4 regions of the Pseudoflavonifractor sp. An176 genome follow, and region 3 is predicted to be linked to each of the others. Evidence: riboswitches for the same ligand, from Rfam matches in the RefSeq annotation. Region 3 holds a riboswitch; each other region holds the start of a gene.

Region 1 (7,777 bases), on a different contig from region 3:
CAGCCAGCTGCATGCCCAGGCAGATGCCCAGGAAGGGGATGTTGTTCTCCCGGGCGTAACGGATGGCGGAAATTTTGCCCTCAATGCCCCGGTTGCCAAAGCCGCCGGGCACCAGAATACCCTGCACGCCCTCCAGCACCTGGGCCACGTTGTCCTGGGTGACCGTCTCGGAGTCCACCCAGCGGATGTGCACCTTCACGTCGTTTTCAATGCCGCCGTGGGTGAGGGCCTCCACCACGGACAGATAGGCGTCGTGGAGGGAGACGTACTTGCCCACCAAAGCGATCTCCACGGTGTCTTTCACGTTCTTGGCCCGGTACACCATGGTGGCCCACTCGGTGAGGTCGGGGGCGTGACAGATGAGCCCCAGACGACGCACCACCACGTTGGCCAGCCCCTCCCGCTCCAGCATCAGGGGCACCTCATAGAGAATGTCGGCGGTGAGGTTGGGGATGGCGTTTTCCACCGGAATGTTACAGAACAGGGCAATCTTGTCCAAAATATCCTGGGGAATGGGGGCATCGCTGCGGCACATGATGACATCCGGCTGAATGCCCAGGCTCAACAGCTCCTTGGCCGAGTGCTGGGTGGGCTTGCTCTTGAGCTCCCCAGAGCCGGGAATGGAGACAATGAGGGAGACGTGAATGAACATCACGTCCTGACGCCCCCGCTCGGCGGCCACCTGCCGGATGGCCTCCAGGAAGGGCTGGGACTCAATGTCGCCCACGGTGCCGCCAATCTCCACAATGGCCACATCGGTGTCGGGCCCCTCCAGAGAGTAGATGTTGGCCTTGATCTCGTTGGTGATGTGGGGGATGATCTGTACCGTGCCCCCCAGGTAGTCCCCCCGCCGCTCCCGGTTCAATACGTTCCAGTACACCTTACCCGAGGACACCGAGGAGTTAAAGGTGAGGTTTTCGTCAATAAATCGCTCGTAGTGGCCCAAATCCAGGTCGGTCTCCGCCCCGTCGTCGGTGACGAACACCTCCCCGTGCTGGTAGGGGCTCATGGTGCCCGGGTCCACGTTGAGGTAGGGGTCCAGCTTCTGCACCTTCACCCTCAGCCCTCGCTGTTTCAGCAGGCGGCCCAGAGAGGCGGCGGTGATGCCCTTGCCCAGACCGGACACCACACCCCCGGTGACAAAGATAAATTTCGTGTTCATGGCCATATGTGCTTCCTCCTTTGGACAGGAAGATGCGCCCTTGCGCCGGACCCCATTGCCCGGCCCTGTCAAAAAAATAATACGCAATATTTTACCCCCGTACCCCGGGACAAGTCAAGGCACGGCCTCGCCAATTTCCCGGGGGTACGGGGGTGAATTTCTGGTATAAAATGTAACTCTCTCACCCCTGGGCGTGGAGGGCGGCGATGATGCGCCGCTTGTACGCCAAAAATTCCGGGGTGAGGTTGAACTCCACGTGGCGGGGCCGGGGCTCTTGCACCACGATCTCCTCCCCAATGCGGCCGTCCATGAGAAGATAGATGCGGTCGGAGAGGAGGATGGCCTCGTCAATGTCATGGGTGATAAAGAGGGTGGACAGGCGAATGTCCTCCATCACCTTCAAATACCACTCGTGCACCGAGGACTTGGTGAGGGTGTCCAGGGCGGAAAAGGGCTCGTCCAGCAGCGCCACGTTCTGGGAGAACAGGTAGGTGCGCAGCAACGCCGCCCGCTGGCGCATGCCGCCGGACAGCTGCCCCGGCCACTTCTTCTCGGTGCCCTCCAGCCCGAACTGGGCAAACAGGGCGGCGGCCTGGGCCCTGGCCTCCTTTTTCTTCATCCCCCGCAGCATCAACGGCAGCGCCACATTGTCCTCAATGGTGCGGTAGGGCAGCAACAGGTCCTTTTGCAGCATGTAGCTGATGCGGCCGGGCTGGCCCGTCACGTCCTCCCCGTCCAGAAATACCTGCCCTTTGTCGGGGCGGAGCAGGCCGGAAATGACGTTGAAGAGGGTGGTCTTTCCGCCGCCGCTCACCCCCAGCAGGCACACCAGCTCCCCCTCCTTGAGGTGGATGGACACGTCACGGAGGACCTGGTTGTCTCCAAAGGCCAGGCTGACGTTGCGTACTTCCAGCTTGTCCACGGTCACTTCTGGGGCAGGTAGTCGTTGGAGAATCCGGCGTTGGGGTCCACGGTGCCCTCCAGCAGCTGGTTGTCGTTGAGCCAGGTGAAGAAGCCGCTCCAGCGGTCCGGGTCCATCTCGCCCCAGCGCTCCGCGTCCGCCTGGTACTCCTTGGCCAGGTACTTCTGGCTGGCCACCACCAGCTCCTCGTTGCTCTTGAGCTCGGGGGCGGCCTCCATGAGAATCTGGGCGGCCTCCTCGGGGTGCTCCATGGCGTACTCATAGCCCTGGGTCACGGCGGCCATAAATGCCTTGGACTCCTCCTCATGCTCGCTGAGATAGGTATTGTTGCCGATGATCACGGGGGTGTAGAAGTCAAACACCGGGTCGATGTCGGCAAACTCGAAGTAGTCGGTGTCCAGACCCGCCACCTCACAGGCGATGCCCGCCCAGCCGTAGTAAATCCAGATGGCGTCCACAGACTTGCTCTCCAGGGCAGACACCTCGTCGGTGACGGTGGAGGGGATGAGCTCCACCTTGGAGAAGTCGCCGCCGTCGGCCTCCATCACCTGCTGGATGGTGGCCTTCTCCACGGGCAGGTCCCAGGTGGCGTACTTGTGGCCCTCCAGGCCCTTGGGAGTGTCCATACCCTCCCCGGCCCGGGAGATGATGCCGGAGGTGTTGTGCTGGATGATGGCAGCCACAGCGGTGATGGGCAGGGGGTCGTCCCCAATGAGGCCGGGGGCGATGTAGTCCTGGAAGGACACGCCGAACTGGGCCTTGCCCGAGGCCACCAGCACCTCCGCGCCGTCCTCGGGGGGCTGCACCACCTCCACCTCCAGGCCGGCATCTTCAAAATAGCCGTTGGCCATGGCCACATAGATACCGGTGTGGTTGGTGTTGGGGGTCCAGTCCAGCACGAAGGTGATCTTCTCCAGGTCCTTCTCCCCGTCCTGGGTGTTGTTCTCAGTCTTCTGCCCGCAGGCAGTGAGAGACGCCGCCAGGCCCAGGGTCAGCGCCCCGGCCAGCAGACGATATGTCCATTTCTTCATCATTTGTTCCTCCTCTTCTCCTCATCCACGGAGCGGTAGGGCATACACCGCCGCTCCAGCCACCCCACCAGGGCCATGAGGGCCAGGGACAGGGCGGAAATCAAAAAGATCACAGCAAACATCTTGTCAAAGGCAAAGGCCTTTTTCACCCGGGTCATGTACACGCCCAGGCCACCAAAACCGCCCAGCCACTCGCTGATGACGGCGCCCACAATGGAGTAGGCGGCGGCGATGCGCAGCCCGGAAAAGAACTGGGGCAGAGCCCAGGGGCATTTCAAGTAGCGGAAAATCTGCCACCGCCCCGCTCCCATGGAGCGCAGAAGCCCCACGGCATCGGGGTCCACCCCCCGGAAGCCGTCCAGCAGTCCCACCGTCACCGGGAAGAAGGTGACCAGCACCACCAAAATGACCTTGGGGGTCATCTCATAGCCAAACCACAGCACCAACAGGGGCGCAATGGCCACGGTGGGGATGGTCTGGGTGATGACCAGAATGGGGTAGAAAATCTTGTACAGCAGCTCAAAGGCATCCATGGCCACGGCGAACACAAAGCCCACCGCCACCCCAATGCACAGGCCTAGGGCGGCCTCCTGCAAGGTGATGAGCAGGTTTTCCCACAGGGCGGGGGCGTCGGTGACAAAGGCGGTGACCACCTGCACCGGGGAGGGCAGCATGTAGCTGGGCACCAGCCCGGACACACACACCAGCTGCCACACCGCCAGCAGCACCGCCACCCCGGCGATCCCGGGCAGCTTAGCCCTGGTGGTGCTTGGTAACTTTCTGATCAATGGTGAGAATCTCCCCTTCCGGCTCGTAGACCACCTTGATATAGGCGGACACTTTCTTGGCGCCAGCCCGGACAGCCACATGCTGGCACTCCTTGACAATGTCCATGAGCTGGTCGTAGTTGTCCCCCTCGATGGTGGTCTCAAAGGGACCCACATAGTAGTTCAGGCCGGTGGAGCGGATGTAGTCGATGACCTCATCCACCATGCGCACCAGTTCCTGGTCGTTGTCCGCCTGGGGCAGACTCTGAATGGCAACACTTGCTTTCATTGCTCTTCCTCCATGCATAAAAAATACCCCGCCGGCAATACCGGCGGGGCACCACAAAACACCTATGCTCCCTACGCTGGCATTACCCAGATCAGGTTAAGGGTCGCAGGATATACCTGCCTCTCAGCTCCTTTCCTGGAGCTCCCCTGTCAACATGCCAGTTTAGTCCTTTTTTCGGCGGTTGTCAACACTTTGCGTCCTGTGCCATCCTCCGTGATTCTCGGACCGATACCCCCTGCCCAATCATCACGGTCATGGTAAACCGCCGCTTCTCCGGATCATAGTCCCACTGGAAATCCCCTTCATACTTTTTCAGGGCCTTGGCCACACGTTTCAGCCCAAAACCGTGTCCCTCTCCCCCTGCCTTGGTGGAGCGCAGCCCATCCTCCCCCACCACGGGGGGCCGATCACAGCTGTTTTCCACCACCACCACTTGGTAGCCATTGCGCAGGGCAGTGGCCAGCTCCACCCACTTTTCCTGGGAGTCCCGGGCGGCGGTGAGGGCGTTGTCCAGGAGGTTGCCCAGGATGGCCACCAGGTCGAAATCCTCCACGCCCTCCAGGTTGCACAGCTGTACATCATAGGTAAAGGCGATGTTCTTCAGCTCGCAGGCGGTGACGTACTTGTCCACCATCACATCCAGGACCCGGTTGCCGCTGTGGCAGCGGCGGGTGTATGCCTGGAGCTGCTGCTCCATCTGGGCGATGTACTGCTCCACCTTGGGGTCCTGGTTCAGGTTTCGGATGGCCTCCAGGTGATTTTTGGCGTCGTGGGCGTAGCTTCTCAGCTGCTGGTTCTGCCGCTCCAAAATCTCATAATAGGACTGCTCCATCTGGAGCTGCTCTTCCTTTTGGCGCTGGGCCAAGGCAATCCGTTTCCGCTCCCACCCCAGCTGGTACACCAACACCACCACTACTGTGGCCACACACAGGGCCATGCTGACCATCAGCATCATCGTGCGCCCGGACATGGTCACCGGCTCCTGGGCTATGCCTTTGGCCAGCCATATCACCCCCGCCAGCACAGCGGCCGGACACAGATACACAGGCACCGGAAGCTTGGGCCGCCCCTTATCGCCTGCCGCCAGATTGGCAATCACCAGGGCTCCCAGTTCAAAGAGCAGACAGGAAAGCGCCGCTTGCGTCATATCCAACGCCTCAAAAAAATCCCCCTGCTGCTTGAACACAAATTCACGGGCAATCACCGCCGCCAGCACACGCAGGATGGCGAGGACCCCTGCGTATCCCACCACCCTCCAGGGTGAAATTCGGAAGGCCAGCCAGCCCATGGCAAAACAGACGACAAAAAAGGTGCCCACACCAGAAGCTTTCCATACAGACAGCCCCATATGGGACAGTTCCGCCACCAGCATGGGTTGTACCACCAAGACCGTAAGGCCCAGCAACAGCAACTCCCATTCGGGTATCCGCGGCTTTGCCAGCCGAGAAAAGAACAGATACATAATCACAAGTTCCAGCAAGGCCACCACCGGAGAGGTGGCGAAGTTCCACTCTCCAAACAGTTCAATCATTCCTATCGCCTCCTCAAATAGTCAAACCAGTATTTGTGAAAGGCCGCCTGTCGCCGGGGCGCAATGGGGATGCGCTCTCCGGTCACCAGATACAGCTCGGAATAGGCATATTTGGTCACATGGTGGAGGTTGACCAGAAAGGACTTGTGGACGGGATAGAAAAACAGGTTGGGCAGCTTCTCCTCCCACACCTCCAACCGATCCCCAGTGACATACCGCTGGGTCTCGGTTACCACCACCACTCGGCGGTTCTCCCGGGTGACATACAGTACATCATCCGCCAGCACCCGCACCTGGGCCTGCTGATTGTACACGAATACATCCACATAGGCCCCGTCAATGTACTCCATGGCCTTGTCCAGCCCCGCATACAGCCGCTTCGGGTCAAAGGGCTTTTCCAAGTAGCGGAAGGCGTGGAGGTCCATGGCGTCGTCCTGGTACTCCCGGTAGGCGGTGACAAAGAACAGGGCCACCTTGCCGTTGCGGCATTTCAGCTCATGGGCCAGGGTAATGCCGTCCACCCCCTCCATCTGAATGTCCAAAAAGGCCAGGGTATAGGCCGTCTGGCTGTCCATCACCTGCCGGGGATCGGTGGCGGTGTCCAGGTGGGCGACAATGCCCCGTTGGGCCAGGTACGCCTGGACATGCTCCCGCACCTGCTCCAAAAATACGGGCTCATCATCGCAAATCAGCACGTTCATCGCCACTTCTCACCCCCTGGTTTTCTGTTCAAAAATATCTTAGCATTCCCCTTGCTGGGCCGTCAACCGCCCCCCGTCCGCACTTTGACGGGATTTTCTTGCACTTGGACAAAAGGGCTTTTTTGCCTTGGAATTCCATGGTACAGTGAATACACCAAATCCCCACAGGAATCCAAAGGAGGGAATCGAGTATGTACTGCAAAGCCACCCGCACCCAGATCAAGCTGCTCCTGAGCCAGTGGGGCGCCCTGCTGGCCTTCCTGTTGCTGCTGGCCCTGGCCCTCAACAACTTCGTGGAGAACGTGCTGGAGTTTCAGGGCACCGACGCACTGCTCATGTATCACCCCGCCAAGATGCTCAGCCTCAGCCACAACAGAAGCTACTACATGGCAGATACCATCATGATGCTGGTACAGCTGGTCCCTCTGCTCATCTGCATCCCCGCCGCCCTCTCCCTGTCCAAGGAGCAGCACACCGGGGAGTCGGTGGCCATGGTGGCCCGGCTGGGCGCCCGCACCTATCTGTTTTCCAAGATCACCGCCGTATTCGTGGTGACCACCCTGGTGTTTTCCGTTCCCTTTTTCATGGAACTGGCCTTGAACTGCATCTCCTTCCCCCTCAAAGGCGTCGGAGACTTTGGAAACGGGAATCTGTACGGCTCGGAGTATATCGAAACCACCAAAAACTACCTGTTCTATCCCATTTACCGCATTTCCCCCTACCTCTACACCGTGGTGGGTATTCTCCACTTCGGCATGGTCATGGGGCTGCTGGCCGCTGCCACCACCACCCTCTCCGCCCTGGTGCGGGTGAAATTCCGGGTGGTGCTCCTCCTCCCCGCCTTTCTCCTCCTCGAGCTGTCGGCATACCTGTCTCAATCCTTTGATGTATATTGGGCCCACTACGTCACCCTCTTCCACGGGGAGCCCCGCAATGACCTAGTCTTTGGGGTGGTCATTTTGGCCCTGCTGGCCTTCGTCATCCTGGGTACCCTGTGCGCTTCCCGAAAGGACTGGTTGTCATGAGGATGCGGCTGAAGCAAAACGCCTGGATGTTCCCCGCCGCTCTCTTTTTTGGGCTGTGGCTGTCCTGGTCCTACGTCAACCCCTATGGAGGTGTCACCTCTCTGTCCTCCCTGGTGTGTCAGCTCAGCGGAGCCCGGGGAGACTTCTCCTTGGATATCAATCTCCATGCACTGCTGGACCTCACCCTTCGACTGCTCCCCTCGCTGATCTTCCAGGCCCTGGCGGGCATCTCCCTCTACCGCCACACCTGCACCGCCAGCGTCTACGTCTTTTCCCGCATGCCCAACCGCCTGAAATGGTATGGGAAGGAGTGCGGCATTCTCGCCCTGCAAACCCTGCTCTACCAGGC
Region 2 (7,777 bases), on a different contig from region 3:
GCCCTCCGGGTCGGTGACCGAGACCATGAGACAGTTGGGAATGGCGAACACCTCACAGGTGAGGTGGTAGGCCCGGGCCAGGCGGTGGAGGGTGTCCTCCACCCGGTAGATTTCCGCCCCCGAGTGGAGCAGTCCCAGGCCCAGTTCACACCAGCCTTCCAACAGTAATTCGTAATTCATTCTCCAGACTCCTTTCTGGAAACATAAGTGCCTGCATGAGTATACCATAGGATGTGTCAATTGCAAGGGATTTTACCGTGAAAAATCCGGCGGCTGCAACGTCCGTGCAGCCGCCGGGATTTGGTGAGATTACTCCAGTGTCAAAGTATCCAGCATGGCCTTCTGAATGGCTTGGTACTGAGTAGCGTTGGGGTCCTCCATGACGTAGGACTGCTCCACCAACAACGAGGAGTTGGGCCCCAGTTCCAGAATCCAGAACTGGCGGTAGATGCCGTCCTGGGGACTGACCACCAGGGTGTGGGCGGTGTAGGTTCCGCTGCCCACCTGGACTTGCTGGCCCAGGTCGGGAATCTCCTCCTGGAGGATCAGGCCCTGGCGGAGGGTGACGGCGTCCATGCCGTTGAGACGGTTCACCGACAGATAGTTGCCCTCGCTGATCAGATAGGCGTCCCCGTTTTCCCAGCCCTGGCGGGTGAAGAGGTTGGGGTCATAGACGATGGAGTAGCCCTGGAGGCTGTAATGGCGCAGCCCGTTGGCGGTGAGGACGGCGCCGTCGTACTCATAGGACAGGGGGGTCTCCACATCGGGCTGATAGGCGGGGATATCCCGGGACACGTCGGGCAACGTGTCGGTCTCGTCGGGGTCGGGGGTACAGGTGCCCGTGAGAGACTGGCTGGAGGAGCCGATGGAGGCCGGGTCCGGGGAAGCAGCAGGGGCGGCAGTGCAGGCGGACAGCGCCATGCACATGAGCATGCACAGGGTACACAGCAGGGTCCGACGCATACAATTACCTCCTTGGTTCAGATATCATTATTATATCGACGCAAAAGCCCCGGTACAACAACAGAGGGGTTAAGAATGGTTACAATTTGTTTACGCCTTGGAAACATTCCACCGTTGACAGGGGGGAGGCCAGCGGCTACAATGGAAGAAAATACCCTATGGCCAGGGAGTTGGCGGGAGAACGACATGGAAGAATTACTCAGACTGTACCGGGAATATTTGGAGCAGGCGGCCCTGCCCCAGAACCAGAAGCGGCCGTTCCAGGGGGCCTATGGCCTCATCGGCGGCCCTGCCCCCAACTCCTTCCACCAGCAGTTTGTCCAGCAGGTGGAGGCGGCCCTGGCCCAGGTGCCGGAGACCGAGCGGCGGGAGGCGGTGGAGTACATCTTCCACCAGCCCCTGGAGCACAAGCGCAACCCCACGGTGTACTGGATGTTTGTGGCGGTGCACGGGGTGGTGATGCCCTACCTGAAGGACCTGACGGCGGAGGAGGCCCGGGACCTACAGTGGTGGTATGAGCGCTCCTACCCCCGCCGGGAGCAGACCCCGGTGCAGCGGCGGCTGGTGGCGCTGCTGAAGAAGATGCGATAACGGCAGGTGACGGACATGGAAGAACTGGAACAGCTGTATGGAGCCTATCTGGACTTGGTGGCCCAGTTGAACCGTAACCGGAAGCTGTGGGACGGGGCCTTTGGCCTGGGGGGCGGTCCGGCGGACAACCCCTGCCATGAGAAGCTGGTGCGAGACGTGGAGGAGGCCTTGGCAGACTTGGACCCCACCCGGCGGCCCCAGGCGGTGGAGTATATCCTCCGCCAGCCCCTGGAGCACAAGGACGACCCGGTGGTGTACTACACCCTGATGGCGGCCCAGGGGGCCACCATCCCCTACCTGTCCGCCCTACCTGTGGACCAGGCCAAGGAGCTGCGGGGCTGGTTTGAGCACACCTTTCCCCGCCGAGAGCGGATGCCCTGCCAGGACAAGGTGCTGGCAGCACTGAAAAAAGTGAAGTGAGCAAACGGGCTGCGGGAATTTGGTCCGCAGCCCGTTTTTACGCCGATGTTCACCCAATCAACCGCTGGTTGAGGGGATAATCCCCGTTTGGTTGAGCGGATTGGGGGCCACTCAACGGATGAGCCCTTCCGTTTTCCGGGGCCAGAGGGTAAGGTAAGGGTAGAAACGAAAAAGGAGAGATGGTTATGGAGACCACGTTGGGAAAGAGAATTGCCGCCCTGCGCCGGGACAAGGGGCTGAAACAGGACGAACTGGCGCAGCAGCTGGGGGTGACCCCTCAGGCGGTGAGCAAGTGGGAGAACGACCAGACTTGCCCGGACATCACCCTGCTGCCCCAGCTGGCAAAAATCCTGGGGGTGAGCGTGGATGAGCTGCTGTCCGGCAAGGCCGAGCCGGAAGTACCTGCCGTGCGGGTGCTGCCCGCCGAGCAGCGCAAGGACTTGAAGGACATGGTGCTGCGCATTGTGGTGGACTCTGCCGAAGGGGACAAGGTGCGGGTGAATCTGCCCCTGGGCCTGGTGGAGGCGGCCATGGATATGGGGATGGATGTGACCCAGTTTACCGGAACCGACGCGTTGAAGGGCATTGACCTGGGCAAGATTCTGGATCTGGTGCGGTGCGGCTCGGTGGGCAACCTGGTGGAAGTGGAGTCCGCCGAGGGGGACACCGTGCGCATCTTCGTGGAGTGAGCGTATGCGCATTATAGTCAGAGACGGGGAGCACAACCTGAACATCCCCTTTCCCACGGGTCTGATGGTGAATGGACTGACGGCCCGGGTGGCCTGTGCAGCCCTGCGGAAAAAGGGGGTTCCCATCACGCAAAAACAGATGGCGGGGCTGATGAAGGCGTGGCGGCGGTTCCGCCGCCACTACCCCAAGTGGACCCTGGTGGAGGTGGAGGGCCATGAGGGCGAACAGGTGAAAATTACGCTGTAACGAGGAGGACTCCGGCCCACTGGCCGGAGTCCTCCTTTTAGTGCAGATAGAGTGGTTTTTATCAACGGGCGTAGGGGCCGGGCTTGCCCGGCCCGCTGGTTTTCTGGCATTGCCCTGGGGACTCGGGAGGGGCAAGCCCCTCCCCTACAACGGTCTGCCGACAGCCAGGCTGACGGCGGCAACACGTTTCACAACGTCACGGTGAAGACCACCCCGCCGGGGGTGGCGCTGGCCTGGCAGCTGCCCCCGTGGAGCTGCACAATGTGCCGCACAATGGCCAACCCCAGCCCGGTGCCCTCCCCGGGGGCGGCGTCCTCCCGGCGGTAGAAGGGCTCAAAGAGCTGGTCCAGCTCCTCCTGGGGGATGGGCGGGCAGTCATTGGACACCCGCAGGGTGGTGTGGCGGTCCGTCTGAGCCACCTCCACCCCCACTTCACCCCCGGCGGGGGTATATTTGACGGCGTTGGTGAGCAGGTTCTCCACCACCTGTGCCATCCGGCCCCGGTCGGCCAGGACGGGGGCGGGGTCCTCCAGAGCGGTGGACAGCCGCAGCCCCTTGGCCTCCAAGGTGGGGGCCAGCTTTTCCAGGGTGGAGCGGGTGAGATCGGACAGGGAGAAATTTTCCCGGCACAGCTTTACCCGCCCCGCCTCCAGCCGGGACAGGTCCAGAAGCTCCAGAACCATGCCGTTCATCCGCTCCGCCTCGCTGCAAATGGTGGCCAGGTACTTCTCCCGCTTGTCCTCGGCGATGTGCTCTTGCAGCCCCTGGGCGTAGCTGTGAATCACCGCCAAGGGGGTTTTCAGCTCGTGGGCCAAGTGGCTGGTGAAGGTGCGGCGGTGCTCCTCGGCGGCCTGGGCATAGGTGAGGGCCTGGTTGAGCCGCTGAATCTCGTCCTTCTGCTCCCGATATTCCGCCCCGTGGGCCTGGAACTGTTCTTGGAGTTTGTGGCCTTCTTCCCAGCGGCACACCTGGCTGGGGCGCAGCAGCAGCCACTTCTGCCGGGTGTCCAGGGCCTGGGACAGCTGCTGGATGGGGGCCAAAAGCTCACGGACCAGCACCCGCCGAAGACCCCCAAGGAGCAGCACGCACAGGCCCAGGGTGAGCAGGTATACCCACCACAGGCGCTCCCAGACCAGGGGCCACAGGTCCGCCCACACCCCGCACACCAGAATGCCCTGGTCCGTGGAGACTGCGGTGCCCACCAGCAGGTTGGGCCAGCTCCACAGCTGCACCGGGACCTCAGCGTTCAGCAGGTCGGGCCCCAGGGTCTCCACCAGCTGGGACAGGCTGTCATACCGGGTTCCCCGGTAGGTGAGGGGGGAGGTTTCCGGGGGGCAACAGGCGTGATACCGGGTGGCGTAGAGGGTGACGGTCTGCGCCTGTGGGTGGATGGCTGTGGGATCGTCGTAGATTTGGACCCAGGTGGGGTTCTGAGACCTTGTGGACCAGAAGGAAATGGTGCGGGGGGTGAAGATGGCATCCTCCAAGACCCCCTCCAGGCGCAGGGGCTGGGGGTGCAAGTCGAAATAGCCTGTCTCCATGTCATTCCGTGCCTCCTCGGTGAGACAGGCCCGGTCCAGAATGGCCCGGGCATAGCGGCCCGAGGTTTCCACCTCCGCCTCATATTCCTCCTGGGTGAGATACTCCAGGGCGAGGAAGTCCTGCCAGCTGCCCCCCAGGGGGTTGCCCATGGCATCGAAGAGGCCGGAGGCCCCCAGGAAGTAGCGGGCGCTCCACCCCCACCCATCCACCTGGCCCCAGGGCAGGGAGGACTGGATGACCTGCTGCCGGGCCTGGTCACTGTACCGGATGGCCAGGGCGTTGCCCTCCCCCTGGGCCACGGCTGCGGTGAGCAGCCCCATGCAGAGAAGCCAGGGCACCAGCACCACCAGGCACAGAAGCCCGGTGAGGGTGGGCCGGGCACGGGGACGGCGTTTTTTGGTGTCTGCCATGTTCACCCCTCCAATCGGTAGCCCGCCTTGATGACGGTGCGGATGTGCCCGGCCCAGGGGCCCAATTTCTCCCGCAGGCGGCGGATGTGGGTGTCCACCGCCCGGTCGTCCCCCTGATAGTCGTAGCCCCAGCCGTGGCGCAGCAGCTGCTCCCGGCTCAAAACCTGGCCCCGGTGGGACATCAGGCAGTGGAGCAGGGCGTACTCCTTGGGGGTGAGGGGGATGTCCCGCCCCTCCAGGTACACCTTCTGGGCGGACAGGGACAGGGCCAGCCCGTCCAGCTCCATCCGGTCCCCAGCTCGCACACTGCCCCGGCTGCGGCGGATGAGGGCCATGGTCTTGGCGTACACCACCGAGAGATGGAAGGGCTTGGTGATGTAGTCGTCCGCCCCCAGCTCGTAGCCCAGCAGGGTGTCCTCCTCGTCGGACAGGGCGGTGAGGAAGAGGATGGGCACGTCCTGGGTGCGCCGCAGGGCCCGGCACACGCTGCGCCCGTCCAGCTTGGGCATCATAATGTCCAGCAAAACCGCGTCAAATTCCTGGCTTTCCGCCCATTCCAGGGCCTGCGCCCCGTGTTCCGCCTGGATGGGGCGGACGCCCTTGCTGGCAAAGTAGTCGCACAGGACCTCCCGCAGACGGGGGTCGTCCTCGGCAATCAAAATACGGGTCTCCATGCTCCCGCCTCCTTTCCCCCTCAGGATACCCGGGGGATGTGTATTCTCTGTGTCATTGTAGCAGAAAATGTTCCGCCCGGATACCAAAAAGGGAGGGCCTGCCACAATCAGCGGCAAGCCCTCCAACCATGGAGTCAGGCGGAAATCTTATGCTGCATGCCCTTCAGGGCCCCGGCCTTGTCCAGGGAGAAGAGAATCACCCCGGACAGGATGGCGCCCCCGGCGGTGGACACCAGGAAGGGGATGATGTAGGCGTAAAAGGCCACCTGGGCGGCGTTGGCCCCCATAAAGAGGATGGCCATGGGATAGGCGCACAGGCCGCCGAGAATGGCGGTGCCGAACACCTCCGCCACCAGGGTGGGGAGCAGACGGCGGGTCTTCCAGTACACCACCCCGCACAGCAGCGCTCCGCACATGCTGCCCGGGAAGGCCAGCAGGGTGCCCAGGCTCAGCAGGTTGCGCAGCAGAGAGGCGGCAAAGGCCACGCCCACCCCGTACCAGGGGCCCAGGAGCACGGCGCAGAGGATGTTGACCATGTGCTGCACCGGGGCGCATTTGCTGCCGAAGACGGGGAAGGAGAAGATGCTGCCCACCACGGCCACCGCGCACAGGATGCCCGCCAGGGTCAGCTTGAGAACTTTGGTATTTTTCATCTTGGTTACACCTCGTAACAGTTCCGGGAGAAACGGCATGAGACAGCGACGCCCTCCGTAAGAACGTAAAATGGTCGGTCGAGACTTGCTGGTCTCCTCTCACGCCGGAACACGGCTTCCCATCGCTGTCATACAGGCCCAGGGCGCTCCCCCTCAGCCCGCCACGGACTCACCGTGGATGCCCATTTTCCCCCCTTTTGTCCAGGTGTACAAAACCAGGAGACACCTGTGGGGATGTCTCCTGGTCACAATGGTTCCATATGACTCCCTACGGCGGCATGATCCGCATCAGGTTCAAGGGTCGAAGCGATACGGCTTCCTCTCAGCTTGCCTCACAAGCTCCCCTGTGTTTTGATTGCATCTGTGATAATACACCAAATGTCTCCAAAGTGCAATGGTTTTTTTCAAGTCCATGAGTGCGGGGAGGCCTCCATCAGGCTCAGGAGGTAGTCCCAGTCTACCTCCTGAGAAATATGGTAGTAGGTAGGGTAGCTATCATGGCCCAGCTCGGTCACCTCCATGACCTGGTGGGAGATGACGATGAGTTTGGAGTTGTCCGGGCCTTCCAGAAAGAAGGAGCAGTCCGTCTCTGGCAGGGTGTAGGTCCCCATCAGCCGGGACAGGGACAGCCCGGACAGGTAGTCGTGGAAGGCCTGGGGGGCGGTGAGGGTATATGGGGTGTTCTCCGCCTGGGCATGGGGCGGGCTCAGGTGGATGCCGTCCGCCTGGTACTGGGCGGTGTCCCCGGCGGAGTAGAGCACCTGAGCGGCCGGGGCGGTATCATAGGACAGGGTGACGCTGCCGCAGGTGATGGCCGCCAGGAAGAAGAGCACCCCCACCACAACGGCCCCGCTGGAGCGGGCGGCGGGGGCCAGTACCTGCTCCAGGCGGCGGCGCAGGGTGGCGGCGGAGGCGGACAGGCAGGTGGTGAAGCCCCGGGCATCCCCGGCGGTGTTCAGCAGCAGGGCGGCGTACTCCTTGCGCTGGGACTGGTGGGCGAAGAGGAGCACGGTCTCGTCACAGCTCAGCTCCAGGTCCTGGGCGCAGCGTTTCATGGCCACCCACATCAGGGGGTTGAACCAGCAGATGGCGGTGCAGAACAGGAGAAAAAACTTGCTCCAGCTGTCCTGACGGGCCAGGTGAATGACCTCGTGGCGAATGACCCAGTACAGCTCCTCCCGGGTGTAGGAGCGGGTGGGCAGCACCACCCGGGTGCAGCGGGGCAGAAGGCCGATGGACAGGGGGGTCTTCACCTCCGGGGAGATCACCAGCTGGTATTTGGGGTTGCGGAAGCCCGCCTCCTTCAGGGCCTCCTCCCAGATATACCGGGTCAGGGGGTCAGTGGCGGGGACGGCGGGGGAAAGAATCTGGCGGCGGAAGCGCAGGTGCTGGACGATGTGAAAGGCCAGCACCCCCACCAGGCCCACCAGCCATACCCACAACAGCAGGGTCCACCCGTGTCCCGGCAGGGGGATGATGAGCCAGGGCCGGGGCGGGGTAAGGGTGGAGTAGGTGGTGAGGTAGAGCACGTTGGGGATGACCCACAGCATGGCGCAGGTCCGGGCGCTGATGCGGTCACGGAGGTGGG
Region 3 (7,777 bases):
GGCATCGTTGAGATATTCGGTGTGATTCAAGGTATATGCCTCCCAATTCCTCGAACAACTCATGAGGTAATGATGCTGTGGTTTATTTTGTGGCTTTCATTATACTGCGATAGAACAATAAAGTCAAGATGCACAAAAAAGCAAATGAAAGCGCATATACTTTTAGTATACTATGTGTTGTTTTCGTAAAAAATGATTACGAGCCCTTAAATTCCCATTAAATGCTGTCAATATCTTACTATAACCTGTAGTAGCGAAAAAGAACGTTGACTTTTGGAGGAAAATCATGTATTCTATATCAGCTATCATTGATGGAGACGTATCGAAGTGGTCATAACGAGAACGACTCGAAATCGTTTGACGGGTAAAACCGTCCGTGGGTTCGAATCCCACCGTCTCCGCCAAAAAGTCCAGCAGCCTTTGGGTTGCTGGACTTTTTTAATTTCGTCCAGCGGATTTTATGGCCATGTACACCACTTGAACCGGGGCAGGGGGTGGGGTATACTGGGAAACAGAAACCATGTGTATCAGGAGGGCAAGACCATGCAGACCGCTGCACAACTTCAACAGCTGCTCACCCGCATAGACCGAAGGAGCTACCCGGCCTATAAGGATACCCGAGGAGCCTATCAGTTTCCGGGCTATGTGCTGTCCATTGACCACGTTCAAGGAGACCCCTTTGCCGCTCCCTCCAAACTGAGCATCCATGTCAAAGGAGAGAAGGCCGGATTCCCTCGTGCGCTGTACCAAATGCCCTGTCAGCGCATCGCCTTACAAGACGCCATCACCCGCTTGTTTGCCCGGAAAGCTGGGCAAGTGTCCGGACTGGCCAGAGGCTCCGGGCACAGCGGGCTTATTTCCACCAGCCGCTGTGGACAGGAGGTATTGGAGCGCACGGCATGCAACCTGGATCCAGCCACCGGAGATATCGTATTGCGCTTTGAGGCAGGATTTCCCGCCAATGGCCGTACGGTAAACGCCGGAGAACTGAGAAAGATGCTGTTTGAGTTCCTGCCCCAGTGCGTGGAAGCATCCCTCATGTACCGAAATTTGGACGGGAAGCGGCTGAAAGGGGTGGCAGATCTGGCGGAGGACCAGCAGTATATTCGTGAAATACTTCCCAAACTGGGTCTGTGTGCCTTCGTGGCAGATGGCAGCATCCTACCTCGAGCCACTGGCATCTCTGCCCAGCCCATGAAGGGCAGTGTACCATTTCAGTCACCCCAGGAGTTGTCTGTCACCTTGGAACTGCCACACCGGGGAACTGTCACCGGCATGGGTATCCCTAAAGGCATCACCCTCATTGTGGGCGGTGGATATCACGGAAAATCCACCCTGCTCAAGGCACTGGAGGCAGGGGTATACAACCACATTTCCGGGGATGGACGGGAATACGTCATCACGGATCATACCGCCGTTAAAATCCGGGCAGAAGATGGCCGAAGCATTGCCCAGACGGATATCTCCATGTTCATAAACCATCTGCCCAATGGAAAAGACACCACCCGCTTCACCACCCAGGACGCCAGCGGCAGTACCTCCCAGGCTGCCAATGTGGTGGAGAGTATGGAGGCTGGAACCTCTCTGCTGCTCATGGATGAGGACACCAGCGCCACCAACTTCATGATTCGGGACGAGCTGATGCAGCGGGTCATTCACCGAGACATGGAGCCCATCACCCCGTTTTTGGAGCGTGTGGAAGAGCTGTATCACACCCACGGTATCTCCACCATTTTGGTGGCAGGCAGCTCTGGCGCCTATTTCCACCCCGCTCACCACATCATTCAAATGGACCGATATATCCCCAGGGACATTACCGCACTGGCCAAAGAGGCGGCACAGGCATTCCCCTCCACCTGTGCCCACCTGGAGCCTGCACCGGCTCCCAATGTACACCGCTGTCCCCGTAGATCGGAGGAGTTTGGCCAAGGTGATCGCGCAAAACTGAAAACCTTGGGGCGGGATGGGGTATCCATTAACCGCGAGACCATCGACCTTCGGTACGTGGAGCAGCTCACCGACCCGGAACAGCTCACCGCACTGGGATACTGCTTGGTATATGCCCAGAAGTATCTCATGGACGGCAGACGCACCCTACAACAAGTAGTGGAGGAACTGGAACAAATCATGGACCGCAAGGGCCTGGAAGCGCTGTGCGGTCGTGAGGGAGCCTTTTTGGCACGGCCCAGACGACAGGAGATCTTCGCCTGTTTCAACCGGTACCGGGGGCTGAACCTGGCTGGAAAAACTTCTTGAGTTCTCTTCTGAAACGTTGTATAATACCATTGCTTACAATTGAAAACGGGGAGCTTGTAGACAGGCTGAGAGGAAGGTGTGCCCTTCGACCCATGGACCTGATTTGGATAATGCCAACGTAGGGAGACATATGCCGTCATCAGCGGGGATACCAAGTCAGGTATCCCCGCTGTTTCTGTTTCAACGCTCATCCAACCCGCATCCAGAAAGGAAGAGATCAACATGAGAACATACACAACCCAGATGGACGCAGCCCGTCAGGGCATCATCACCCCGGAGATGAAGGCGGTGGCCGCCAAAGAGTACCGCACGGAGGAGGAGATTCGGGAGCTGGTAGCCAAAGGACAGGTGGCCATCTGTGCCAATAAACTCCACACCTGTCTGGACCCCAACGGCGTGGGTTCTATGCTTCGCACCAAAATCAACGTCAATCTGGGGGTGTCCCGGGACTGCAAAGACTATGACGTGGAGATGCAGAAGGTGATGGCAGCAGTGAATATGGGGGCGGAGGCCATCATGGACCTGTCCTCCCACGGCAACACCCAGCCGTTCCGCCGGAAGCTGACCCAGGAGTGCCCCGCCATGATCGGCACGGTCCCCGTATACGACAGTGTCATCCACTATCAGCGGGATCTGGCCACACTCTCCGCCAAGGACTTCATCGACGTGGTACGACTCCACGCCCAGGACGGGGTGGACTTTGTCACCCTCCACTGCGGCATTACCCGCAAAACCATCGACCAGATCAAAAACCACAAGCGGAAAATGAACATCGTCTCCCGGGGCGGCTCCCTGGTGTTTGCCTGGATGAGCATGACCGGGGAGGAAAACCCCTTCTATGAGTATTTCGATGAGATTCTGGATATCTGTCGGGAATATGACGTGACCATTTCCCTGGGAGATGCCTGTCGCCCCGGCTGTCTGGCCGATGCCAGTGACGTGTGCCAGATTGAGGAACTGGTACGCCTGGGCGAGCTGACCCGCCGAGCCTGGGCCAAAGACGTACAGGTGATGGTGGAGGGCCCCGGCCACATGCCCCTGGACCAGATTGAGGCCAATATGAAGCTCCAGCAGACCATTTGCATGGGCGCTCCCTTCTATGTGCTTGGTCCCCTTGTCACGGATATCGCCCCTGGCTACGACCACATCACTGCCGCCATCGGCGGGGCAGTGGCCGCTTCGGCAGGCGCTGCCTTCCTGTGCTATGTGACCCCCGCCGAACATTTGGCTCTGCCCAATGTGGAGGACGTGAAGCAGGGAATCATCGCCTCCCGCATTGCTGCCCACGCCGCGGATATCGCCAAGAAAATCCCCCACGCCAGAGACCTGGACGACGCCATGGCCGATGCCCGGCGGACCTTCGACTGGGACAAGCAGTGGGAATGTGCCATTGACCCGGAGACCGCCAAGGGCATCCGGGATGACCGGGCCCCGGAGCACGAGGACAGCTGTTCCATGTGTGGCAAGTTCTGTGCCGTACGCAGCATGAACAAGGCCCTCAGCGGGGAGTACATCGACATTCTGTAATGAAAACAGGGATTCCTCCCCAAAATGGAGGAATCCCTGTTTTGCATTGAACTTTCAGAGGTTAAGGGGCAAATTGCAGCATGGTTTGAACGGTGGAAAAGGGGCGTCCCGCCCCTAAAGAGGGACTCTTTTGCTGGTGGTCTGTGGCCGTGAGCACCGGGTACTGAAATGGTGAAGTCTGGTGGGTGTACTGAACCCAAGAATCGATCCAGACTGTTTCGCCAGGAGAAGTGGGAAACACAGAGTATGCCACATAGCCCCGGTGATTGCTTCCCTGACGAGGAAGAGAGAAGGAGGCGAACCAATCTGAATTCGTTTGCTGGCCCCAAAAGATGGAGTCGTAGGTGTAAGAGGCTTTCTCCATGCGGGCATAGGGAGAGACGAAGGTCGCGCCGTTGTCGTCGTACAGAAGGCGGCCGTGCACCGCATCTTCGGCAGGAATCCAATACGAGGTGTTGGTGTAGGCAGGGGTGAGTTGGAACGACTCTGTACCGTAAAAGGCGGGGCTATCCTCCCACTGGAAGTGGTGGATGAGCTTCCAACGCTCCGGCTCTTCGGACAACTGCACCCCAATGCCTGTCAGGTGCAGCTGAGGTACTTTACCCTCGGAGGTGGTATGTTCCTCAAAGGAGCGGGTGTACTCATCCACCACCACCTGCTGGGCGCCCTGACAATCCTGCAAATCCTCCATAGAGAGGTCATTTAAAACCGTGTCTGGGAAGCCCAAGTCTCGAAGCTTTTCTTTGATTTCTTGTTCTTGAGAAGAGGGCGGAGCAGACAGCAGCATCCAATCCATGGAGTAACTGTGGAAGAAGAGAAATCCGCCTGCCACGCCCACCAGAATGCACCCAGTGAAACACAGCGCAAACCGTCCCTCTGAGAGCCAAACTCGCAGCCGAGGGAGCGGGTATCCGGCGGCGGTGACTGCCTGAGAGAATCGGAAGATACGGTAGAGGCAAAAGACATAGAGAATGATCAGAACGAGAAATCCAAACAGCCCAATCATTCCAACCACGGACAGCAGGGCCAAGCCCACATACCACACCACCAGTCCACCGGCGGATCTGGTGGATGCCTCCACTCCGGAGGCCTTTCGCAGCTGAAGCAGTCCCCGCCACAGGGCGAATAGGGTGACCAGCACCAGGAACATCGACGCCAGGTTTGTCAGATATCCCAAAGCAGAGGTATAGAATTGATTTTGAAAGATGGTGGCGTTTAGGGCAAAGATCGGTACCAGGGCGATACAACGCACTGCGGTGAAGACATAACAGCGGAACAGCCATTTGTTTTCCCGTCGTACGGCTCGGAAGCCCAAGTATAACAGGAGTAAACCAAGGAAGGACAGCAGCTCTTGCAGCAGAGGAATCTCCAGGGTAAGGGTGCTCAGGGCCAATCCCCAGAGGATTTGGGTCATCGTGGTCTGCCAGCTGGGCGTCGGATCAGAACGGGACTCGGGGGCATCGGGTACAACGTGGTAGGTTTCCATAGGTCGGCCTCCTCCCTGATTTTGATAAATTCATCATATCTCATCTCGCCTCAAATGCCAAGTAGAGAAACAAAAACCCCCCGTGCTCGGAACAAGTTTCACCGAGTACGGGGGAGTGATTTCTCTCAAGAGAGTTTTTCCTTGAGTGCTAGAATCTTGTTATAAATGGTTCGAATCGTTTCTTCAAACACCTCGTCACTCTGTCCAGTGGGGTCTTCCAGACCCCAATTCTCCGTATAGGGGGCCGTAAAGGCCGGACAGCTGACATTACACCCCATATAAATTACCACATCCGGCTGGGGCAGTTGGGAGACCAGCTTGCTGTACTGGGTTTCCTCCATGTCGATGCCGTGGAGCTGTTTCATCATGCGCACGGCGTCGGGATTGATGCGGTCTTTTACCTCGGTGCCGCCGGAGTAGCTCTCAAATACATCTCCCGCCAACTTTTTGCCCAGGGCCTCCGCCATCTGACTGCGGCAGGAGTTGTGAACGCACACAAACGTAACCTTGGGTTTTCCCATGTCATTCATCTCCTTTATTCCTTGCCATCCTTCAGCAGGGCTTCGATCTGGGCGGGCTTAAGCACCTTTCCGGTGGATACCACCTTGCCATGCACCACCAGGGCAGGGAGGCTCATCACCCCGTAACCGGCAATGGTGGCCATGTCCTGAACATATTCCACATCTACATTCAGACCCAGACTACGCACCGCCTCCCGGGTGTTCTCCAGCAGGGTGTGGCAGGAGGCACAGCCGGTGCCCATCACCTGAATGGCTGCCCCGGACTTGGGGGCCACTCCAGGTGCAGAACAACCACATTGACAGGAACAGGAGACCGTCTGCTCCTCTTTTTTCTTCTTACCAAATCCAAACAGTGCCATATTACATTCCTCCTATAATTAAACTAACAAAACTTGAATGGCATTGAAAAAATACCCAACCAGGATGATGCCCAGGGTACAGATCCCGATAAAGGCCGCCAGCAGCCGGGGCTTCACCGCCTGTTTCAGCATGATGAGGGAGGGAAGGCTCAAAGTCGTCACCGCCATCATAAAGGACAGCACAGTGCCCAGTCCAGCCCCCTTAAACAGCAAACTCTCCGCCACGGGGATGGTGCCGAAAATATCGGCGTACATGGGCACTCCTACCAGAGTGGCCAGAATCACCGCCAGGGGATTTTGGCTGCCCAGCACCATCTCCACCCAGGTCTGGGGCACCACGTTGTGAATCAGTGCGCCGATACCCACGCCCAGGAAAACATACGGGGCCACCTTTTTCGCCGTGTTCACCAGCTGACCCTTGGCATAGTCTACACGATCTCGCCGGGTCAGGGTGCCGCTCTGGCTTTCGATGTGGGGCGCATGTCGGATGAAATCCTCCACATACCGTTCCATCCCCAGCTTTTGCAGAAGCGTGCCGCCGATTACGGCAATGACCAGCCCCAGCAGCACATACAACACCGCCACGCGGGTGCCGAACACGCTCATCAGCAGCACCAGGGAACCCAAATCCACCATGGGGGAGGAGATGAGGAAGGAGAAGGTCACACCCACCGGAAGCCCGGCACTGGTAAATCCCATAAAAATGGGGATAGACGAACAGGAACAGAAGGGAGTCACCGTCCCCAGTAGAGCCGCAACCACATTGGCCCACAGGCCCTGGAATCGACCCAGAATCTTCTTGGTACGCTGGGGTGGAAAGTAACTCTGCAAATACGAGATGCCGAAAATTAGCACCGAGAGCAAGACAAAGATTTTAATGGTGTCGTAGAGGAAAAATTGGACAATCCCGCCCAGGGTTCCATCCAGTCCCACCGCAGCCAGACCATTTCCAATGAGTTCGTTGAGCCATTTCATTCCCAAGACTTGATCTTGGAAGAAGAGCCAACCTGATCTGATCCATTCCATCTAATCCATACCTCCAATTACAGTTCTAAAAATTTCGATTTGAACAAGTTGAGAAAAAACCATCTCAAGAAACAGATGGTTTTCTCATCCACAGCAGTTGTCTGAGGTGCCAGCAGCCGAGGTGTCCGTCAATTCCTCCAACCGCTGCCGGGCATAGGCACAGCCCTCCTCCCGCAGGGAATAGTGGGTCCACTTTCCCTCCGTACGTCCCACCACCACACCGGAGTCACAGAGAATCTTCATGTGATAGGAGAGGGTGGACTGGCTGATGTGTAAATGCTCCAACAGCGCACAGGCACACTTCTCACCGCTGCGCAATAGCTCCAAAATTTGCAGCCGATTCACATCGCAAAAGGCCTTAAACACCCTCATATCTGAGGCGTGATCTCGCACAGTAATCCCTCCTATCGCATCGAAGAATTTCAATCTAATGGCAGTATATTCAATCCATCGAGAAATGTCAATATGTCATTCACCAATATGGTTATTTTGACCATAGAGCCGTTGCATCATTTTGTGGCATGTTGTATACTTAAACAAACCACAAAATGCAAAAAAAGGAGCGGTGAATCATGGGAGTATTGGAACTTAGAGACGTCAGC
Region 4 (7,777 bases), on a different contig from region 3:
GCCGGTGCCGTGGGTGTTGGGGTTTTGGATTCTGGACCCGTGGAACCAGGTGCACGCGCCGTCCACACACAGCAGGTCGCTGGCGTCGTGGACGTGGTGTCCACCCTTGCACAACACGGCGCAGCCAAAGGTGTCCGCCATCTCCCGGGCGGCTCGCTCCATGTCCGCCTGGGTGGTGATGGTCCGTCCGGTGAGTGCCTCGCTCTCCGGGATGTTGGGGGTGATGACAGTGGCCAGAGGGAAGAGAAGCTCTTTCATGGCCCCCACAGCGCTGTCTCGGGACAAGGTGCTGCCACTGGTGGCCACCATCACTGGGTCCACCACCACTCGCTGGGCGTGGTAGTGCTCCAGCCGCTGGGCGATGACTTCCACCAGAGCAGGGGAGGGGACCATGCCGATTTTTACCGCATCCGGGGGAATGTCCTGAAAGACAGAGTCGATTTGCTGGCGCAAAAATGCTGGAGAGACCTCCAAAATGGCGGACACTCCGGTGGTGTTTTGCGCGGTCAGGGCGGTAATGGCGGTCATGGCATACACGCCGTTGGCCATCATGGTTTTGATATCCGCCTGGATGCCGGCCCCTCCACTGGAGTCGCTGCCGGCTATGGAAAGTGCGGTTTTCATGTTACGCCTCCTCAAAACTGGGAATGGTCTCGTCAGACAGGCCTTGCAGCTCTTCCCAGTGCGCGCTGGCATCCTGGTCATACACGCCTACGATATAGAACCCGGCGTTCTTGGCGGTGGCGGCGGCATAGACGGCGTCCTCATAGACGGCGGTCTCGGCCGGGGTGCAGCCCATGCGTTGGGCGGCCTGGAGATATATGTCCGGCTGGGTCTTGCCCACCCCCACCGTCTCACAGGACAGGAGGAACTGGAAGTAGTGCCGTACCCCCAGCCGGGACAGGCACAGCTCCACCAGAGGTTCAGCGGTGGCGGAGGCCACACACATGGTGGTGCCCGCCTGGTGCAGCCCCTCCAGATAGGCGGCAACACCCTCTTTCAGAGGAATATCATTGCGGTAGTGCTGGTCCATCATATGCTCCATTTCCGCCACCATGTGGTTGGAGGTGATGTCCAGCCCAAAGGTCCGCCGGAACAGATCGGCGGACTCCTCCATGGTCATGGGCTTGATGGCCTCTAAGATGTGGTTGGGGACCTGTTCCACCCCACGGCTGTGGAGGTACTCCTCCGCCAGCTGGCTCCAGTAGGACATGGAGTCCACCAGAGTGCCGTCCAGGTCGAAAATGGCAAACTTTTTATCCATGGGCCACCATCTTTCGGGACAACTCCAGAAGTTGGGCGGTGGCGGCTCCGGGATTGGGAGCGGCAAAGATGGCAGACACCACCGCCACACCGTCCACACCGCTGCCGGAGAGCTCCAGCAGGTTGGAGGCGTTGATGCCGCCAATGCCCACCACAGGGATGGACACGGAGGCGCAAATCTCTTTGAGCTGCTCCATGGACAGGCTGGTGGCATCCTGCTTGGTGCTGGTGTTGAACACAGCACCCACACCGATGTAGTCCGCCCCGGCCTGTTGGGCGGCCACCGCCTCCTGCACGGTCCCAGCGGAGATACCCAGGATTTTGTCCGGGCCAATCATGGCCCGAATATCCCGGCCCTGGATATCGGACTGGCCCACGTGAACGCCGTCGGCGTCAATGTCCAGGGCGATTTCCACGCTGTCGTTGACCACAAAGGGGACGCGGTATTGGGCACACAGCGCTTTGAGGGCCTGGGCCTCCTGCTCAAAGGCAGAGGCATCCAGGTCCTTCTCTCGAATCTGCAAGAAGGTGGCGCCGCCCTCCAATACTTCCTGGCACACGTCCACCAGAGTCTGGTCGGGCTTGAGCCACATGCGGTCGGTGACGGCGTAGAGCAGCATGGAGCTGCGAATTTCATCGTTTGTAAACTTCATAGCGTATCTTCTCCTGTAGTTGTTCCTCGGCCAAGTTAAAAATCCCGTCGATGAGATCGGTGCGGAAGGTGGCGTTGCCCGTGCCCTTCTTCAGCCGCTGTTCCTCCGCCAGTTCACCGGCCACACCCATGGCGGCCATGGCAGACACGGTGGCGGCAAAGGTGTCCTGGGGCTGAGCGCCACAAAAAGCCCCGATGAGGGAGGTGAGCATGCAGCCGCTGCCCGTGATACGGGCCATGGTGGCGCAGCCGTTGCGCAGTACCACCGTCTCATTCCCATCAGAGACAATGTCCAGCACTCCGGAGATGGCAATCACGGTGTGGAGCTGTGCGGCCAGGGTAGCGGCCATCTCCATGGCCTCCCCCAAATTCTCCTCTGTGATGGCGTCCATGGCGCTCACATCCACACCGCTGCCCACGGCGTGCTGGCCGGCCAAAAAGCGAATCTCCGAGGCGTTGCCTCGGATGGCGGCAAACTGCACCTGGTCCAACAGGCGCTTGGACTCATCCCGGCGCAGCTGAGTACCTCCGGCAGCCACCGGGTCCAGCACCACGGGCTTTCCCAGCTCGTTGGCCTTACGCCCGGCCAAAATCATGGAGTCCACAAAGTCCATGGCCCCCATGTTGCACACCAGGGCGTGGGCTCCGCATACGGCCTCCTCCACCTCCCGGATGTCCTGAGCCATGGAAGGGGACGCGCCAGAGGCCAGAATGATGTTGGCGCAGTCGTTGACGGTGACAAAGTTGGTGATGCACTGGACCAGGGGAGCGACGGCGTGCACCTGACCCAGCGGTTGTGTGAAGCGATTCATGTGTTCTACTTCCTTCCAAAGAAAAATGGGAGACGACCTGGCAGGCTGTCTCCCAACGAATCTCCCACAAGCTTCCTACGTCGGCATTACCCGCATCAGGTTCACGGGTCGATGGTCACACCATCCTCTCAGCCTGTGTACAAGCTCCCCAAAGGGTATTATAGGGCTTCTCTGGTCCAAAGGCAAGGGGAGAAGAGAAAATACTGTAAATTTTTCTTGTGAAATACCTGGGCAAGTAGAGACAATACTGGTGAAAACGGAGTAATTACTTGTAACGGCGTGGTTTTGATTGACAACGAATGCTATTAGTTTCGTAATAACTAACGGAATTAGTTTTGGAGGAATGAATATGAGTGCAAAGGGATTGGCCAGAGAGGTCATTGTGTCCGAGGCGGTGGCCTGCATGGAACACACGGGACAACCCACCGTGTCCCTCCATGAGTTGGCCCGCAGGCTGGGGGTAAAGACCCCGTCTCTGTACAACCACATACAAAATACCCGACAGCTCCAGCGAGAGGTGTTCCGCTATGCCATTGACAAATTTGTGGCCCATCAGGAGGCAGCGGTGGCAGGGAAGAAGAGGGACCAGGCGGTGCGGGCGTTTGCCCAGGCCTACCACGCCTTTGCGGTGGAGAATAAGGGGCTGTATCGGCTGATTATGTCCATCCCCTCCCAGGAGGATGACCAGGCCAAGGAACTGGCTCTGCCGCTTCTGAAAACGGCGGTGGAGGTGCTCTCCGGCTATGGTCTGCCCCAGGAGCGGGTGGCCCACTGGCAGCGGGTGTTCCGTGCCATCCTCCACGGGTTCATTGCCCAGGAGGACTTGGGATATTTTTATTACTACGATACCACCGATGTGGGGGAGAGCCGGGACATTGCCATTCAGTGTTTCCTGGACGGACTCCACGCTGAGGTGGATGCAGGAGAGAAGAACAGAGCAGGAGAGAGAAACCATGACGAAGAATAACGAACTATTTACCACCATGCCGGTGGGGAAGGCGGTGGCCAAGCTGGCCATTCCCACCGTGGTCAGCCAAATTATTGTGATTCTGTACAGCTTGGCGGATACCTTTTTTATAGGGTAGATTGGCGATCCCAACCAGATCGCCGCTCTGTCCATTACCTTTCCCATCTACACCCTGTTGACGGCCGTGGCCAACCTCTTTGGCATCGGTGCCAATAGCGTGATCGCCAGAAGCCTGGGGCAGAACGATGAGTCCACTGTCAAGAAAGCTTCGGCCTTTGCCTTTTGGGCCAGCCTGGGTCTTCCATATGGACGTGGCAGGCGCTGCCGTGGCCACCATGCTGTCCAATGCCATTTCCATGGTGTATTTCTTTGTGGTGCTCTACCGCATCCGCAAGGAGACGGTGCTTACCATTGACGAGAAGCGAGCCGAGCGCATTGTTACAGTGTATGGGCAACGGGAAGAATCTCCTGTACAGCGTCTCCACGACAAAGATCAGAAGCGTAAGGAATTCTATGAGCTGTACACAGGCACCCAATGGGGGCAGGCAGATAACTATGACCTGTGCCTGGACAGCGGAAGACTGGGCATTGAGCCCTGTGTGGATATGATTGCAGCCCTGTATCAGCAGCGATGCAAGGCTACAGCGACATAATTGGGCATCAAAAAATCCCCATCGCACCCAAGTGCGATGGGGATTTTTGTGTAGTAGGAGGGAAGAATTACTTCTTCTGCACGTACTTCAAGCAGTCCAGAGTGACGGCCACCAGGATGATGATGCCGGAGAACACGAACTGCAGGTTGGCGTCGATGCCCAGAACGGTCAGGGCGTAGGTCAGAGCGGTGAAGATGAACACGCCCACCACAACGCCGGAAATCTTACCGATACCACCGGTGAAGGACACACCGCCCACCACGCAGGCGGCGATGGCGTCCATCTCCCAGCCTTGGCCGTAGGAGGCGGAACCGGAGCCGAACATACGGATGCACTCCAGCCAGGAGCCGAAGCCATAGAGGATACCAGCCAGAACGAAGGCACCCAGGGTGACAGCGAACACGGAGATACCGGACACGGAAGCGGCCTCGGGGTTGCCGCCCACGGCGTACAGGTTCTTGCCAAAGGTGGTCTTGTTCCAGATGAACCACACGATGACCACAGCGGCCACAGCCCACAGGATGATGGTGGGGAACTTGCCGATCTTGGGGATGATCATGTTGGGGATGTTGGACTCAATGGCGCCGAAGGACACGCCCTTGGTGCCGTAGGTCACCAGACCGAAGATAACCAACATGTTGGCCATAGTGGCGATGAAGGGGTGCATCTTGAACTTGGCGGTAAAGAAGCCAGCGATGGTGGTGAAGATGGTGCACAGCACGATGCAGACCACCAGAGCCAGAATCACACGACCCACGACGGGGATGCCAGTAAGGTCAAAGGTATGACCAAACACAGAGCCGGTATTGATACCCTTGTGCATGATGATGGTGGAAGCAGTCATGCCCATACCAACCATACGGCCGATGGACAGGTCGGTACCGGCCAGCATGATCAGGCCGGCAACGCCCAGAGCCAGGAACATACGGGGAGAGGCCTGCTGGAGGATGTTCAACACGTTGTTCATGGTGAGCAGCTGCATACCCTTGACGGCGGGGGTGATGAAACACAGAGCGATGAAGATAACCAGGATGGCCAGGTACAGACCGTTCTTCAGCAGGAAGTTCCGGGTATTGAAGGTGTAGCGGTAGTTCTCCACCTTCTGGGCCAGGGTCTCGCCCACGGTAAACTTGGACATCCGCAGCAGGTCGATGAGGTGGAACTTGTGCTCATAGGCGGCGTGACGGCGATCCTTGACCTCCTGGAGGTCCTTGGACAGCTGCATCTTGGCGTCAAAGAGACGGTTTTTGTGGACGTACTTCTCGTCCTTGATCTCGTGGGCATCAGTGAGCTTAGACAGGGCCTTCTGGTGCTCCTGGTTCAGCTCAGCCACGGTGGCACGATACTTCTCCTGGGCGAAGGACTTCTCCTCCTTGCAGCTGGTGGCCACGTACTGGAAGTAGTCCTGGTTAAAGTGGGCCTTCAGGTAGGTCTCAGCATCGGCGATCAGCTTGGACACCTCGGCCTTGTTCTTGGCTTCCACAGCCTTGGCCTTCTCCAGTTCCTTGCGCCAACCCTCAGCGATGGAATCCTTCTCCTGCTGGGTGTAGATGCGGTCGCGCTTCAGACTGTCCAGATTGGCCTGAATCTCCAGCACTTTGTCGGTGCCGTCTGCCCGGAGGGCGTCGATTTTTGCTTGAATGCTGCCGACGTACTCGTCGATGGACTGGCGGAGCTTGTCCTCTTGCTCAGCCGTCAAAATATTTGTTTTCACAGGTGCCATATACAACTTCTCCCATTAAAGGTATTTTGCGCTCAATCTCAAGAGCTCTTCCTGGTCGGTCTCCTTGGTGTTGACGATGCCGGACAGGCGACCGTTGGACATTACGCCGATGCGGTTGGTGATACCCAAAATCTCCGGCATCTCGGAGGAGACCACGATGACGGTCTTGCCCTGCTTGGCCATGTTGATGATCAGCTCGTAGATCTCGTACTTGGCGCCCACGTCGATGCCGCGGGTGGGCTCGTCCATCATGAAGATCTGGGGCTCACGCTCCAGCCAGCGGCCGAAGATGACCTTCTGCTGGTTACCACCGGACAGGCTGGAAATCATATCCTCGGGGCCCATACACTTGGTATGCATGATGCGGATCTCCTTGTTGGTGGCCTTCACCATCTTGGGATCGGACAGGGCCACGCCACTCTTGTATTGATTCAGGTTGGCGATGGTGGTGTTGAAGGTCAAATCCGCCTTGAGGAACAGACCGTTGGCCTTGCGTTCCTCGGTGATGAGGGCGAAGCCGTGGTCGATGGCCTCTTTGGGGTTGTTGAAGTTCATCATCTTGTTGCGGAAGTACACGCGGCCAGAGGCGCGGGTACGCATGCCGAAGATGGTCTCCATCAACTCGGTACGGCCAGCGCCCACCAGACCGTACAGACCAAAAATCTCGCCCTCCTTCACATCGAAGGTGATGTCCTGGAGGTGAGGGGCAAACTTGGTGGACAGGTGCTGCACCGACAAAATGGTGTCTCCGGGAGTGTTGTCCACGGGGGGGAAGCGGCTTTCCAGGGAACGGCCTACCATGGCGCTGATGAGTTCGCCCATGTTGGTCTCCTTGGAGGGCTTGGTCATGACCAGGTTGCCGTCTCGCAGCACCGAGATCTCATCACAGATTTCAAAAATCTCGTCCATCTTGTGGGAGATGTAAATCAGGGAGATGCCCTGATCCCGGAGCATCCGCATCATCTCAAAGAGCTTGTCCACCTCTTTGACGGTGAGGGAGGAGGTGGGTTCGTCCAGCACGATGACCTTGGCGTTGTAGGAGATGGCCTTGGCGATCTCGCACATCTGCCGCTGGGACACCGACATGTTGCGCATGGGCTGATTCAGATTCACAGTCATGCCCAATTTGCGGAACAGCTCGGAGGCTTTTTTCTTCATGACACCCTCGTCCACGACACCAGCCTTGGTGGGGTATCGGCCCAGGAACAGGTTGTCCATGACGTTGCGCTCCAAGCACTGGTTCAGCTCCTGGTGCACCATGGCAATTCCGTTTTCCAGGGCGTCCTTGGGGCCGGAGAAGTTGATCTCCTTGCCGTCAAAGTAAATTCTGCCCTCGTCTTTTTGGTATGTACCGAACAGGCACTTCATCATGGTGGATTTACCAGCGCCGTTCTCGCCCATCAAGCCCATGACAGAGCCGCGCTTCAGGTCCAGGTTGATGTGATCCAGAACCCGGTTACGGCCGAAGGATTTGCACATACCGCGAATCGACAGGACAATATCGTTCTTTGCTTCTGCCATTCTCGTTACTCCTGTTTACAGATTGACAGGTTCGCAATGCACGTTGCGGACGCTGTCGGTGATTACTGGTGAGAGTGTTGGGGAGAAGGTACCCGCCGGACAGGAGAAGCCTCCTAAACCGGAGAATTCCTTCTCCCCAATAAAGGTTTACAACGTATTCAGATACGGATCGCGACCCGCATCTAA

What was found. Region 3 has a riboswitch for thiamine pyrophosphate ahead of thiC (phosphomethylpyrimidine synthase ThiC). Riboswitches for the same ligand answer to the same signal wherever they lie in the genome.
Region 1: linked by a shared signal. The riboswitch ahead of B5F12_RS06525 (thiamine-binding protein) and the one ahead of thiC (phosphomethylpyrimidine synthase ThiC) in region 3 are both predicted to bind thiamine pyrophosphate.
Region 2: linked by a shared signal. The riboswitch ahead of thiW (energy coupling factor transporter S component ThiW) and the one ahead of thiC (phosphomethylpyrimidine synthase ThiC) in region 3 are both predicted to bind thiamine pyrophosphate.
Region 4: linked by a shared signal. The riboswitch ahead of thiM (hydroxyethylthiazole kinase) and the one ahead of thiC (phosphomethylpyrimidine synthase ThiC) in region 3 are both predicted to bind thiamine pyrophosphate.

The regions. Positions count from the first base shown of each region.
Region 1 covers NZ_NFKO01000010.1:31,148-38,924, forward strand. Annotated here, with positions in the region: gene B5F12_RS06505 (CTP synthase) at 1-1,162, opposite strand, end outside; gene B5F12_RS06510 (ABC transporter ATP-binding protein) at 1,344-2,090, opposite strand; gene B5F12_RS06515 (ABC transporter substrate-binding protein) at 2,087-3,115, opposite strand; gene B5F12_RS06520 (ABC transporter permease) at 3,115-3,903, opposite strand; gene B5F12_RS06525 (thiamine-binding protein) at 3,869-4,171, opposite strand; TPP riboswitch at 4,223-4,329, opposite strand; gene B5F12_RS06530 (GHKL domain-containing protein) at 4,356-5,702, opposite strand; gene B5F12_RS06535 (LytTR family DNA-binding domain-containing protein) at 5,705-6,403, opposite strand; gene B5F12_RS06540 (hypothetical protein) at 6,595-7,428, shown strand; gene B5F12_RS06545 (hypothetical protein) at 7,425-7,777, shown strand, end outside.
Region 2 covers NZ_NFKO01000004.1:27,221-34,997, reverse strand. Annotated here, with positions in the region: gene B5F12_RS03610 (threonine/serine exporter family protein) at 1-180, opposite strand, end outside; gene B5F12_RS03605 (hypothetical protein) at 310-963, opposite strand; gene B5F12_RS03600 (hypothetical protein) at 1,150-1,554, shown strand; gene B5F12_RS03595 (hypothetical protein) at 1,570-1,974, shown strand; gene B5F12_RS03590 (helix-turn-helix transcriptional regulator) at 2,160-2,663, shown strand; gene B5F12_RS03585 (hypothetical protein) at 2,668-2,910, shown strand; gene B5F12_RS03580 (HAMP domain-containing sensor histidine kinase) at 3,099-4,862, opposite strand; gene B5F12_RS03575 (response regulator transcription factor) at 4,865-5,536, opposite strand; gene thiW (energy coupling factor transporter S component ThiW) at 5,671-6,189, opposite strand; TPP riboswitch at 6,438-6,545, opposite strand; gene B5F12_RS03565 (M56 family metallopeptidase) at 6,594-7,777, opposite strand, start outside.
Region 3 covers NZ_NFKO01000003.1:138,289-146,065, reverse strand. Annotated here, with positions in the region: gene glgB (1,4-alpha-glucan branching protein GlgB) at 1-30, opposite strand, end outside; tRNA gene B5F12_RS03270 (tRNA-Ser) at 314-404, shown strand; gene B5F12_RS03265 (ABC-ATPase domain-containing protein) at 544-2,256, shown strand; TPP riboswitch at 2,294-2,398, shown strand; gene thiC (phosphomethylpyrimidine synthase ThiC) at 2,479-3,783, shown strand; gene B5F12_RS03255 (hypothetical protein) at 3,845-5,269, opposite strand; gene B5F12_RS03250 (arsenate reductase ArsC) at 5,395-5,790, opposite strand; gene B5F12_RS03245 (thioredoxin family protein) at 5,805-6,149, opposite strand; gene B5F12_RS03240 (permease) at 6,168-7,175, opposite strand; gene B5F12_RS03235 (metalloregulator ArsR/SmtB family transcription factor) at 7,260-7,547, opposite strand; gene B5F12_RS03230 (ABC transporter ATP-binding protein) at 7,748-7,777, shown strand, end outside.
Region 4 covers NZ_NFKO01000001.1:175,374-183,150, reverse strand. Annotated here, with positions in the region: gene thiD (bifunctional hydroxymethylpyrimidine kinase/phosphomethylpyrimidine kinase) at 1-624, opposite strand, end outside; gene B5F12_RS00875 (HAD family phosphatase) at 626-1,264, opposite strand; gene thiE (thiamine phosphate synthase) at 1,257-1,916, opposite strand; gene thiM (hydroxyethylthiazole kinase) at 1,897-2,727, opposite strand; TPP riboswitch at 2,781-2,888, opposite strand; gene B5F12_RS00860 (TetR/AcrR family transcriptional regulator) at 3,077-3,694, shown strand; gene B5F12_RS12240 (hypothetical protein) at 3,681-3,812, shown strand; gene B5F12_RS00850 (cytidylate kinase family protein) at 3,970-4,347, shown strand; gene B5F12_RS00845 (galactoside ABC transporter permease) at 4,415-6,070, opposite strand; gene B5F12_RS00840 (sugar ABC transporter ATP-binding protein) at 6,086-7,591, opposite strand.